3 regions of the Streptomyces sp. NPDC059828 genome follow, and region 1 is predicted to be linked to each of the others. Evidence: riboswitches for the same ligand, from Rfam matches in the RefSeq annotation. Region 1 holds a riboswitch; each other region holds the start of a gene.
The links. Region 1 has a riboswitch for cobalamin ahead of ACFV6V_RS12690 (cobalamin biosynthesis protein). Riboswitches for the same ligand answer to the same signal wherever they lie in the genome.

Region 2: linked by a shared signal. The riboswitch ahead of ACFV6V_RS29625 (CbtB domain-containing protein) and the one ahead of ACFV6V_RS12690 (cobalamin biosynthesis protein) in region 1 are both predicted to bind cobalamin.
Region 3: linked by a shared signal. The riboswitch ahead of metE (5-methyltetrahydropteroyltriglutamate--homocysteine S-methyltransferase) and the one ahead of ACFV6V_RS12690 (cobalamin biosynthesis protein) in region 1 are both predicted to bind cobalamin.

The regions. Positions count from the first base shown of each region.
Region 1 covers NZ_JBHWIW010000016.1:72,081-75,416, reverse strand. Annotated here, with positions in the region: gene ACFV6V_RS12700 (anion permease) at 141-1,382, shown strand; gene ACFV6V_RS12695 (hypothetical protein) at 1,400-1,621, shown strand; cobalamin riboswitch at 1,781-1,931, shown strand; gene ACFV6V_RS12690 (cobalamin biosynthesis protein) at 1,960-2,991, shown strand; gene ACFV6V_RS12685 (cobyric acid synthase) at 2,988-3,336, shown strand, end outside.
Region 2 covers NZ_JBHWIW010000074.1:2,155-5,490, forward strand. Annotated here, with positions in the region: gene ACFV6V_RS29615 (DUF1775 domain-containing protein) at 1-637, shown strand, start outside; gene ACFV6V_RS29620 (histidine phosphatase family protein) at 679-1,254, opposite strand; cobalamin riboswitch at 1,371-1,540, shown strand; gene ACFV6V_RS29625 (CbtB domain-containing protein) at 1,580-1,807, shown strand; gene ACFV6V_RS29630 (CbtA family protein) at 1,839-2,630, shown strand; gene ACFV6V_RS29635 (alpha/beta fold hydrolase) at 2,761-3,336, opposite strand, start outside.
Region 3 covers NZ_JBHWIW010000027.1:48,117-51,452, reverse strand. Annotated here, with positions in the region: gene ACFV6V_RS18045 (sigma-70 family RNA polymerase sigma factor) at 1-362, opposite strand, end outside; gene ACFV6V_RS18040 (hypothetical protein) at 524-1,183, opposite strand; cobalamin riboswitch at 1,560-1,707, shown strand; gene metE (5-methyltetrahydropteroyltriglutamate--homocysteine S-methyltransferase) at 1,901-3,336, shown strand, end outside.

The DNA of each region.
Region 1 (3,336 bases):
GCCCGCGCAAGCACCTTCTCCGCCAAGCGGAATGGCCATACCCTTCTGGAGTCACTCATGAGCCGTGCTGAGTTCATCTTCCGTTCACTCAGCTTGCTTACGTTCGGCTGGCCACTGACGTCCAATAGAAGCCTGGGTAAATGGAACACATCACGCTTCTCCTCGGGATCGTGATCATCACCGCTCTCGTGTTCGATTTCACGAACGGTTTCCACGACACAGCCAACGCGATGGCCACAACCATCTCGACCGGGGCACTCAGACCGAAGACGGCGGTGGCCATGTCGGCCGCGCTGAATCTCGTCGGCGCCTTCCTGTCCGTCGAGGTCGCCAAGACGATCTCCGGCGGGCTCATCAAGGAAGAGGGCATCCGCACAGAAGTGATCTTCGCCGCGCTCGTCGGCGCGATCCTGTGGAACCTGCTCACCTGGCTGCTCGGCCTGCCGTCCAGCTCGTCGCACGCCCTGTTCGGCGGTCTCATAGGCGCCGCCGTGATGTCCGCGGGCTTCTCGGCCGTGAACGGCGGGACGATCGTCACCAAGGTGCTGATCCCGGCCGTCGCCGCGCCGCTGGTCGCCGGTCTCGCCGCGTTCCTCGCGACGAGGCTGACGTACAAGATCGGCAACGGTGCCGACGACAAGGCCACGTCCAAGGGCTACCGGGCGGGTCAGATCGCCTCGGCCGGCCTCGTCTCCCTCGCGCACGGCACCAACGACGCGCAGAAGACCATGGGCGTCATCACCCTGGCCCTGGTCACGGGCGGCGTGCTCGCCCCCGGCTCCAACCCCCCGATGTGGGTCATCGTCTCCGCGGGTCTGGCGATCGCGCTCGGCACGTACCTGGGCGGCTGGCGCATCATCCGCACCATGGGCAGGGGACTGACCGACCTCCAGCCGCAGCAGGGCTTCACCGCCCAGACCAGCGCCGCGACGGTCATTCTGGCCTCCTCGAACCTGGGCTTCTCGCTCTCCACCACCCAGTCGTGCTCCGGTGCCGTGATGGGCGCGGGGCTCGGCCGCAAGGGCGGTGTGGTCCGCTGGTCCACCGCGACCCGGATGTTCGTCGCCTGGGGCCTCACCCTCCCCGCGGCCGGTCTGGTCGGTGCCGCCGCGGAATTCCTGACCAGCCAGGGCGCCTGGGGCACCGCCACCGTCGCCGTACTGCTCGTCGCGGGCTCGGCCGCCATCTGGGCGCTGTCGCGCCGCAAGCCGGTCGATCACACGAACGTCACCGCCGACGAGATCACCGAGGCTCCGGGTGTGGTCACCACCGCCATCGCGGCCGTGACCCCGCCGCCCACCGTGGCCGCGGCCGAGGAGCTGAAGGCCACCATCCCGGCTCCCGCCAGTGAGTCCGCTCCCGCGCCCACCGCCACGGTGTAAGGAAGAAACGAATCAGCATGAAGATCGACTGGGCAGCTCTGGGCTCCGTCTTCGGTGTGAGCCTCATCGTGACCGTCGCCCTGGTGGGCCTGTTCACCCTGGGCATCGTGGGCCTCTCCAAGCAGGAGGCGGCAGCCGCGCAGGGGGGCTCCGCCGGCCTGGCCCGCACCGGCGCGTACGCCTGCTTCGCCCTGTGCGCCGCCGCCGTGGCATACGGGATCTATCTGATCGTCTCCTGACGATCGGCGGCACGGCAGCCGACAGAACAACGCATGGGAGCCGGACACCCCCGAGGGGGTGTCCGGCTCCCGCTCTCTGCGCACCCCCCACACACACCGCGGTGTGGGCCTGCGCACACTGTCCCGTCGCAGGTCAAAGGTGAGTTGACGGGTGTTCGCGGCCCATGGTGGACTTCCGGGGCCACTTACGGCGGCAGAAGAGGAAGCCGGTGCGAATCCGGCGCGGTCCCGCCACTGTCACCGGGCGCACCCCCTCCACCAGGGCGCTCCCCGAAGCCAGGAACTCTCTCCCGCCGGATCACGTCGAGCCAGGGCGCGGACCCTGAGTGAGGACGAACATGCCTGCCGAGCAGCGGGCGCCGGGGGGACTCGTCCCTGCTGTCGCTGTCCCTGCCATCACGTTCGCTTACGGCGCCACGGCCGGACTCGTCGGCGACCTGCTCTTCGGCGATCCCCGCCGAGGGCATCCGGTCGCCGCCTTCGGCAGGGCCGCCGCCGCCGTCGAGCGCGGACTCTGGCGCGACCACCGCGGCTGGGGTGCCCTGCACACGGCGCTGTGCGCCGGGGGCGCGATCGCCGCGGGTGCGCTGGGCACCGCTTCCGTACGCCGGTCCCGTACCGCGTCCCTGGCCCTGACCGCCGCCGCCACCTGGGCCGTCGTGGGTGGTACCACCCTCGGCAGGGAGGCGAGGGCGATCGGCGGGGCCCTCGCGGTCGGTGACATCGAGACCGCCCGTGAGCGCCTCCCCCATCTCTGCGGCCGTGACCCCCAGGCACTGGACGGCCCCGGGATCGCCCGCGCCGTCGTGGAGTCCGTCGCCGAGAACACCTCGGACGCCGTGGTCGGCGCGCTGGTGTGGGGCGCGGTGGCGGGCGTGCCCGGTCTCGTGGGCTTCCGTGCCGTGAACACCCTGGACGCCATGGTGGGCCACAAGTCGCCCCGCTACCGGCGGTACGGCTGGGCATCGGCTCGCCTCGACGATGTGGCGGGCTGGCCGGGCGCCCGGCTCACCGCCGGCCTCGCCGTACTCGCCGGCGGCGACCCCCGAGGTGCCGTACGGGCCTGGCGTGCGGACGCGGCGAAGCATCCCAGTCCCAACGCGGGTCCGGTGGAGGCGTCGTTCGCGGGTGCGCTCGGGGTACGTCTCGGGGGGACGCTCTCGTACGGCGGGCGCACCGAGGAACGGCCCGTGCTCAACGGACAGGGCCGGGCCGTCGAGGTGGCGGACATCGAGCGCGCGGTACGGCTGTCGCGCCGGGTGGGCGTGCTGGCGCTCGCGGCATGCGCGGGCGCACGGCTCGCCTGCACGGCGGCGACGGCGATGCGGGGCAGGAACGGCATGAGAGACATGAGGGGGAGGCGGAAGTGAGCGGCGGAGGACTGCTGGTCGCCGGCACCACGTCGGACGCGGGCAAGAGCGTCGTCACGGCGGGGATCTGCCGGTGGCTGGTGCGCCAGGGTGTGAAGGTCGCCCCCTTCAAGGGGCAGAACATGTCGCTCAACTCCTTCGTCACCCGCGAGGGTGCCGAGATCGGCCGGGCGCAGGCCATGCAGGCCCAGGCGGCGCGCGTGGAACCAACGGCGCTGATGAACCCGGTGCTGCTCAAGCCGGGCAGTGACCGCTCCAGCCAGGTGGTACTGATGGGCAAGCCGGTGGGCGAGCTGAGCGCACGCGGCTACCACGGCGGCAGACAGCAGACGCTGTTCGAGCCGG
Region 2 (3,336 bases), on a different contig from region 1:
GGGCGCCGCGGCCCTCGCCGAGAACGTCACGCTGGACTTCAGCGCCGAGTCCGAGTCCGACAGCGCGGGCATCAGCAAGATGGAGGTCATCCTCCCCGAGGGCATCGTCCCGGCCGACATCACCTACAAGGAGGGTCCGGACGGCTGGAAGTTCGCGGCCACACCGCGCGGATACACCGTCTCCGGCCCCGCGGTCGGGGTCGGCGATGACGTCGAGTACTCCGTGACCGTACGGCAGTTGCCCGACGCCAAGTCGCTGGCGTTCAAGACCCTCCAGACATACGGCGACGGGCGGGTCGACCGCTGGATCGAGCTGGAGCAGTCCGGCGGCGGGGACGGCCACGGTCACAGTCATGGGGACGGCAACCCGGCGCCGCTGCTCGCCCTGAAGCCCGCGGCGCCCGGGGCCAAGCCGGTGGCGCCCAGCCCGAGCGCCGCACCGGAGAAGTCCCCGGTGATGGGGACCCCGGCGAGCGAGGCCCCGGCGAAGCGCGCGACCGGGCAGCAGGGACCCGAGCAGGAGCGGGAGAGCGACGGCGGCTCGCCGCCCGCCCCCGCGCTGGTCATCGGTGCGGTGCTGCTGGCCGCCCTCGCCGGTGGTGCTGTGTGGTGGAAGCGCCGGAGTGCCTCTGCCTGACCGCTTCGGCAGTGTGCGGCCTCCCTGTGCCTTTGTGTTGTCTACGGGGAGGCCGTCGCGATCAGCCGCAGATTCCACCGTCCCGCACGGCCGGTGAGGCCGACACCGGACAGCGGTGGCACGTCGATCCGCCAGAACGCGGACAGCGGCGCGCCGAGCGCGTGCACGCTCGCGGCCCGTACGACGGCCGGCTCGACCACGCCCAGCACGCCCCGCCCGGCGTCCTGCGGCAGTTCGTCCAGCCAGGCGCCGATCCGCAGGCACAGCTCCCGCACGGACTCCCCGCCGTGCGGTGCCGCCCCGGGGTCGGTGGTCCATTCCCCGACGGGCTCGGGGCCCACGGCCGCCACCACATCGGCGAGCGAGCGCCCCTGCCAGTCCCCGTAGTCCAGATCGCGGAGTCGGTCGTCGACGGCCGCGTCGAGTCCCAGCGCCTGTACCGTCTGCCCGCACCGTACGGACGGCGCCCTGAGCACCACCGATGCGGCGGGCAGCGCGGCCGCCGCGGCCCTGGCCTCGCGTACGCCCCGTTCGTCGAGTGGTCCGTCACCGAACCGCGCTTCGCCGCGTGCCGAGGGGCCGGCTGCCGCGCACAGCAGTGTCAGCCTGATCGACATTTGGCCGGATTCCTCCCCGTGTTGACTGGCCCGCTCCCGGGCCGTTCCGGATCCTACGGCCGCCCGCGCACCCCGCCCGAGCGCCCCTGTGTGATGAAGATCGCTGGTCAAAGGCCCTATTGGCGGCGGGTTCGCGGACCGATACCCTTCCTCCGAAAGGATGACGGCATACACGGAAGTCCGGTGAGAAACCGGCACGGTCGCGCCACTGTGTGCCAGGCGGTCAAGTCCCTTGCCGGGGACGGGTCCGCCGGGTGAGTCAGACCCGTGATCGTCATCGCGTGCACCACCGAAAGCGGGACGCGTGTTCCCGAGGAGGTCCGGTATGGCCCAGTCCGCCATCACACCCGTCGAAATCCCCGTTTCCCAGCCCGTCGTGGCGAAGCTCCCGGTCCGCGTCGTCGCGCCCTGGGCCGCCTTCTTCGGTCTGCTGATGCTCGTCCTGCTCTACTTCGTCGGTGCCGAACAGGGCGCCTTCTCCGTGTTCTCCGGCGAGGGCGTCCACGAGTGGGTCCACGACGGCCGTCATCTGCTCGGCTTCCCGTGCCACTGATACGCATACGCACGGAACAGGACATCAGCACATGAACTCCGCAACCGTAAGGGCCCTCCTGGTCCGCGGCATGCTCGCGGGCGTGCTCGCCGGGCTGCTCTCGTTCGGACTCGCCTACCTCATCGGTGAACCGCAGGTCGACGCCGCCATCGCCGTCGAGGAGGCGGGCGCGGCTCACCACGGCCACGGCGGTGGCGGTGGCGAGCCGGAAGAGGAACTGGTCAGCCGCGCGGTGCAGTCGACCGCCGGTCTGAGCACGGCCGTTCTGGTCTACGGCACGGCACTCGGCGGCATCACGGCACTGGCGCTCTGCTTCGCGCTCGGCCGCGTGGGGGCCTTCGGCGCACGCGTCACGGCCGCGTTCGTCGCGGCGGGGGGCTTCCTCGCCGTCGCGTTCGTACCGTTCCTCAAGTATCCGGCCAACCCGCCCGCCGTCGGCGACCCGGAGACCCTCAACCAGCGCACCGCGATGTTCTTCCTGATGATCGTGCTCAGCGTGCTGCTGCTGATCGGGGCGGTGCTGGTCGGCAAGAGGCTCGCGCCGCGCTGGGGCAACTGGAACGCGACGATCGCCGCGGGCGCCGCCTTCGCCGTGGCGGTCGGGATCGCACTGGCCTTCCTCCCGGCGGGCGACGCGATCCCGGAGCACTTCCCGGCCGATGTCCTGTGGCAGTTCCGTCTGGCGTCGATCGGCGTCCAGGCCCTGCTGTGGGCCGCGCTCGGACTGATCCTCGGCGAGCTGGCCCAGCGGGTGCTGGAGCCCAAGCCCGCGCAGGCGTCACGGCAGTCGGCGGAGCCGGCCGCTTCGGTGCCCGCGAGCTGAGGCACGCGACACGAATGGACCCCGCCCGGGGGCGCGCTCGGGCGGGGTCCTTCTTTTTGGTCTACCTCTCGGTCTTCTTCCCGGTCCTTTGCTGTGGTCCTTCTTCGTAGTCCTTCTTGGTGATCCTGCTTCAGACCAGGACCCGGGCGGGCCGCCGCGTGAGGTGCGCGGTGAGGAAGGCCCACATCGCGGGTGCCATCCACTGGGCCACGTCCTCCGCGCTGCACAGATCTGCGGTGAAGCTGAGGTTGGCGAGTTTCCCCTGCGGGAGTACGCGGGCCAGCTCCTCGGCCAGGCTCGGCGCGTGCGTGTGTCTGTGCGTGTGTACGCGGCGCCGGTGGTGCCGTTCGCCACCGGGGATGATCAGGGTGGGTACGGAGACGGCGGCCAGTGCCGCCATGCCCCCGAAGGCGCGGGCGATGTCCTCGGGGCCCAGGTCGTCGGGGTTGATGACGACCGTCGCCGCGATGCGCTCGGGATCGTCTGCGGCCGCGCGGAGCGCGATGGCGGCGCCCGTGCCCGTACCGCCGACGGCCGCCTTGCGCAGTCCGAGATGGCCGACGAGCGACGCCACGTCGTCGGCGTCCCGCGCCTCGGCGACTGTCACGGTGTAGCTGTCGGTGAGCCGGCGGGCCAGGGGGAGCAGCCCGCGGTGGTCCGGTCCGCCTGAACTGTGCAGTCCGCCTGAGTCGTGCAGGAGGATCAC
Region 3 (3,336 bases), on a different contig from region 1:
GTGAGCTGCCAGTCCGGTACGTCGTGCAGCCGGGGCCTGGCGGCCGCGTACCGATAGCTGTCGATCACCGCGCGCCGGGCGATGGACAGCAGCCAGGCACGGGCCGACGACCGGCCCTCGAAACGGTGCAGACTGCCGAGCGCGCGCAGGAACGTGTCCTGGACGAGGTCGTCGGCCGACTGCGGATCACCGCACAAGTGGGCGACATAGCGCAGTACGTCGCGGTGCAGGGCACGGACGAACCGCTCCACGGCGTCGGCGTCACCGCCGCGGGCGGCGAGCGCCCAGGAGGTGATCGACTCGTCGGCCGGATTCACCTTGTCCGTCGTGTCCCATGAAGCGGGCAGGGCGGAAGAGATCACCTGGTGTCCTTCTCGGGTCGTCCGGAACCAGGACCGGGGTGCACAGCGGGCGCAGCAGAGCCCTGGTGCCGGCGTGTGGGGGCCGGCCGCTCCCCACGCGCTCGCGGGTCTGCGGCCGGTGCCCGAGGGGCACTTGGACCGCCTCGGGATTCCGGCTGTCGTCAGGCGACAGCGGACCCCACGGGCGGCCCTCGGGAGACGATGACGTGGACCAGGGGAAGCAGCCGCGACACAGGCGACGGGCGGCCGCGGCCACGCGGCCGCGGCCGGTGCTGAGGCGCCGGCAGCGCGAGCAGGAGCCGCAACGGCGCGGTCAGCCACCCGGCGACCGCGCGGAGGATCCGGAAGGCGGCTCGCTCTCCATGGGCGAGCCAGAGTCCGGTGAAGAGCGCCGCCAGCAGGTGCGCGGCGAGCATGCCGAGCGACCACGAGTCGCCGGCCATCACGTCCGGGAAGCCCGAGTGGCCCATGTCGTTGTAGCCGGGCCCCATGCCGGCGGACACCATGTGGTGCCCGGGGTGCTCCGGATGCGCGGAGTGATCGATGTGTTCCGCATGCTCAGGGTTCAGGGACTGCACGAGCGAGAATCCCGAGTGCAGCGCCGCCTGTGCGGCGACCACCACGGCCACCACAACGCCGCGTCCCCGCTCCCGGCCCGCCAGGCACCAGCCCAGCCCACCGGTCGCGCCGAGCCCTCCGACCAGCGTCCACCACGGGACGGACTCCCCGGACATCATGACGTGGCCGAGGGCGGCGAGCACCACGCATACGGCCGCGAACACCGCGGCCCGTAGCGTGCGTGAACACCACCCAGCAGTCATGGCGTCTCATCCTCGCATCCTGGGTCGGCGTCCCGGCAGACCGCCTTGCCGCACGCACGTGTCGGCTCCCCACCACCGTGACCGGCCCACACGTCCAACGGTGAGGGAATGCGGCGGAAGTGATGGAGAATCAGCGGTGGGACACCCCTGCCGCACCCTACGATGCGTCTGCCCCGGGCCATGCGCCGGGGCACACAACCGCATTGCATGCGCACCAGGGGGAAGCCGGTGCGAATCCGGCCCTGCCGTGCTCCGCCCCGCCGCCCGGATTCCCGTCGCGCATCCGAATTCCGGACAGAGCGCTCCGCAGCCGCCTGCCGCCCCGTAGGGTGGCCCCTGCAGCTGGTTCGCCCCGCCCTCCAGGCGGGAGGCGTCGTAAGAGGGAACCCGGTGGGAATCCGGGACTGCCCCGCAGCGGTGAGCGGGAACGACCGCCGTCATACGCACTGGACCCGCCAGGGTCTGGGAAGCGACGGCCAGTAGGTGTCCTCCCCATGAGGACGTGCCCGCGAGTCCGAAGACCTGCCCGCTGCCCGCGCGCGAACAGCCCGCACGCGGACATCCGGTGACCTCGTGGGTGGGTCGGCGCATATATCGGACGGCCGGACACCCGCGCGGCACCGCGCGCGGACCCGCACCCGTCCGGTTCTCCGCCCTTCGCACCTGCCCGCGTTCCGTCCCGGGACCTCAGGGAACCATCTCGCGAAGGAGATTTCCGTGACCACCGAATCCGCGGCAGCACGGGCCACCGTGCACGGATACCCGCGCCAGGGACAGCAGCGCGAACTCAAGAAGGCGATCGAGGGCTACTGGAGGGGCCGTGTCACCGCGGACTCCCTCAAGGCCACGGCAGGGGATCTGCGCCGGACGCACTGGCGCCAGCTCGCCGATGCCGGTGTCCATGAGGTCCCGACCGGGGACTTCTCGTACTACGACCACGTGCTCGACACCACCGTCATGGTCGGCGCGATCCCCGAACGCCACCGCGCGGCCGTCGCCGCCGACGCCCTGGACCGCTACTTCGCCATGGCCCGCGGCACCCAGGAGGTGGCGCCGCTGGAGATGACCAAGTGGTTCGACACCAACTACCACTACCTGGTGCCGGAGCTCGGACCCGACACCGTGTTCGCCGCCGACTCGACCAAGCAGGTCGCGGAGCTGAAGGAGGCGCTGGCGCTCGGGCTTTCCGCCCGTCCGGTGCTCGTCGGCCCCGTCACCTACCTGCTGCTCGCCAAGCCCGCACCCGGCGTCGCCGCGGGATTCGACCCGCTCACGCTGCTCGACCGGCTGCTGCCCGTGTACGCCGAGGTGCTCGCCGACCTGCGGGCGGCGGGTGCCGAGTGGGTGCAACTCGACGAGCCCGCCCTCGTCCAGGACCGGACGCCCGCCGAGCTGGGCGCCGCCGAGCGCGCCTGCCGCGCGCTCGGTGTGCTCACCGACCGGCCGAAGCTGCTCGTCGCCGGCTACTTCGACCGACTCGGCGACGCCCTGCCGGTGCTGGCCAAGGCCCCGGTCGAGGGCCTCGCCATCGACTTCACGGAGGCCGCCGCCGCCAACCTCGACGCCCTCGCGGCCGTCGGCGGGCTGCCGGGCAAGCGGCTGGTCGCCGGGGTCGTCAACGGCCGCAACATCTGGGTCAACGACCTGGAGAAGTCCCTGGCCACCCTCGGCACCCTGCTGGGGCTGGCGGACCGGGTCGACGTGGCCGCGTCGTGCTCCCTGCTGCATGTGCCGCTCGACGCGGCCTCCGAACACGACATCGAACCCCAGATCCTGCGCTGGCTGTCCTTCGCCAGGCAGAAGACCGCCGAAGTCGTCACACTCGCCCGGGGCCTGACCCACGGCACCGAGGCGATCGCCCCCAGCCTCGCCGCCAACCGGGCCGACCTGGCTTCCCGAGCCGCCTCCCCGCTCACTCACGACGCCGCCGTCCGGGCTCGTACCAGCACCGTCACGGACTCCGACGCCCGCCGCTCCCAGCCGTACGCCGAGCGGACCACCGCGCAACGTACCCGCCTCGCACTGCCGTTGCTCCCCACCACCACCGTCGGTTCGTTCCCCCAGACGACCGAACTGCGCACCGCGCGCGCCGATCTGAAGGCAGCCAGGATCGGCACGGCCGGATACGAGGAGCGCGTCAGGAACGAGATCCG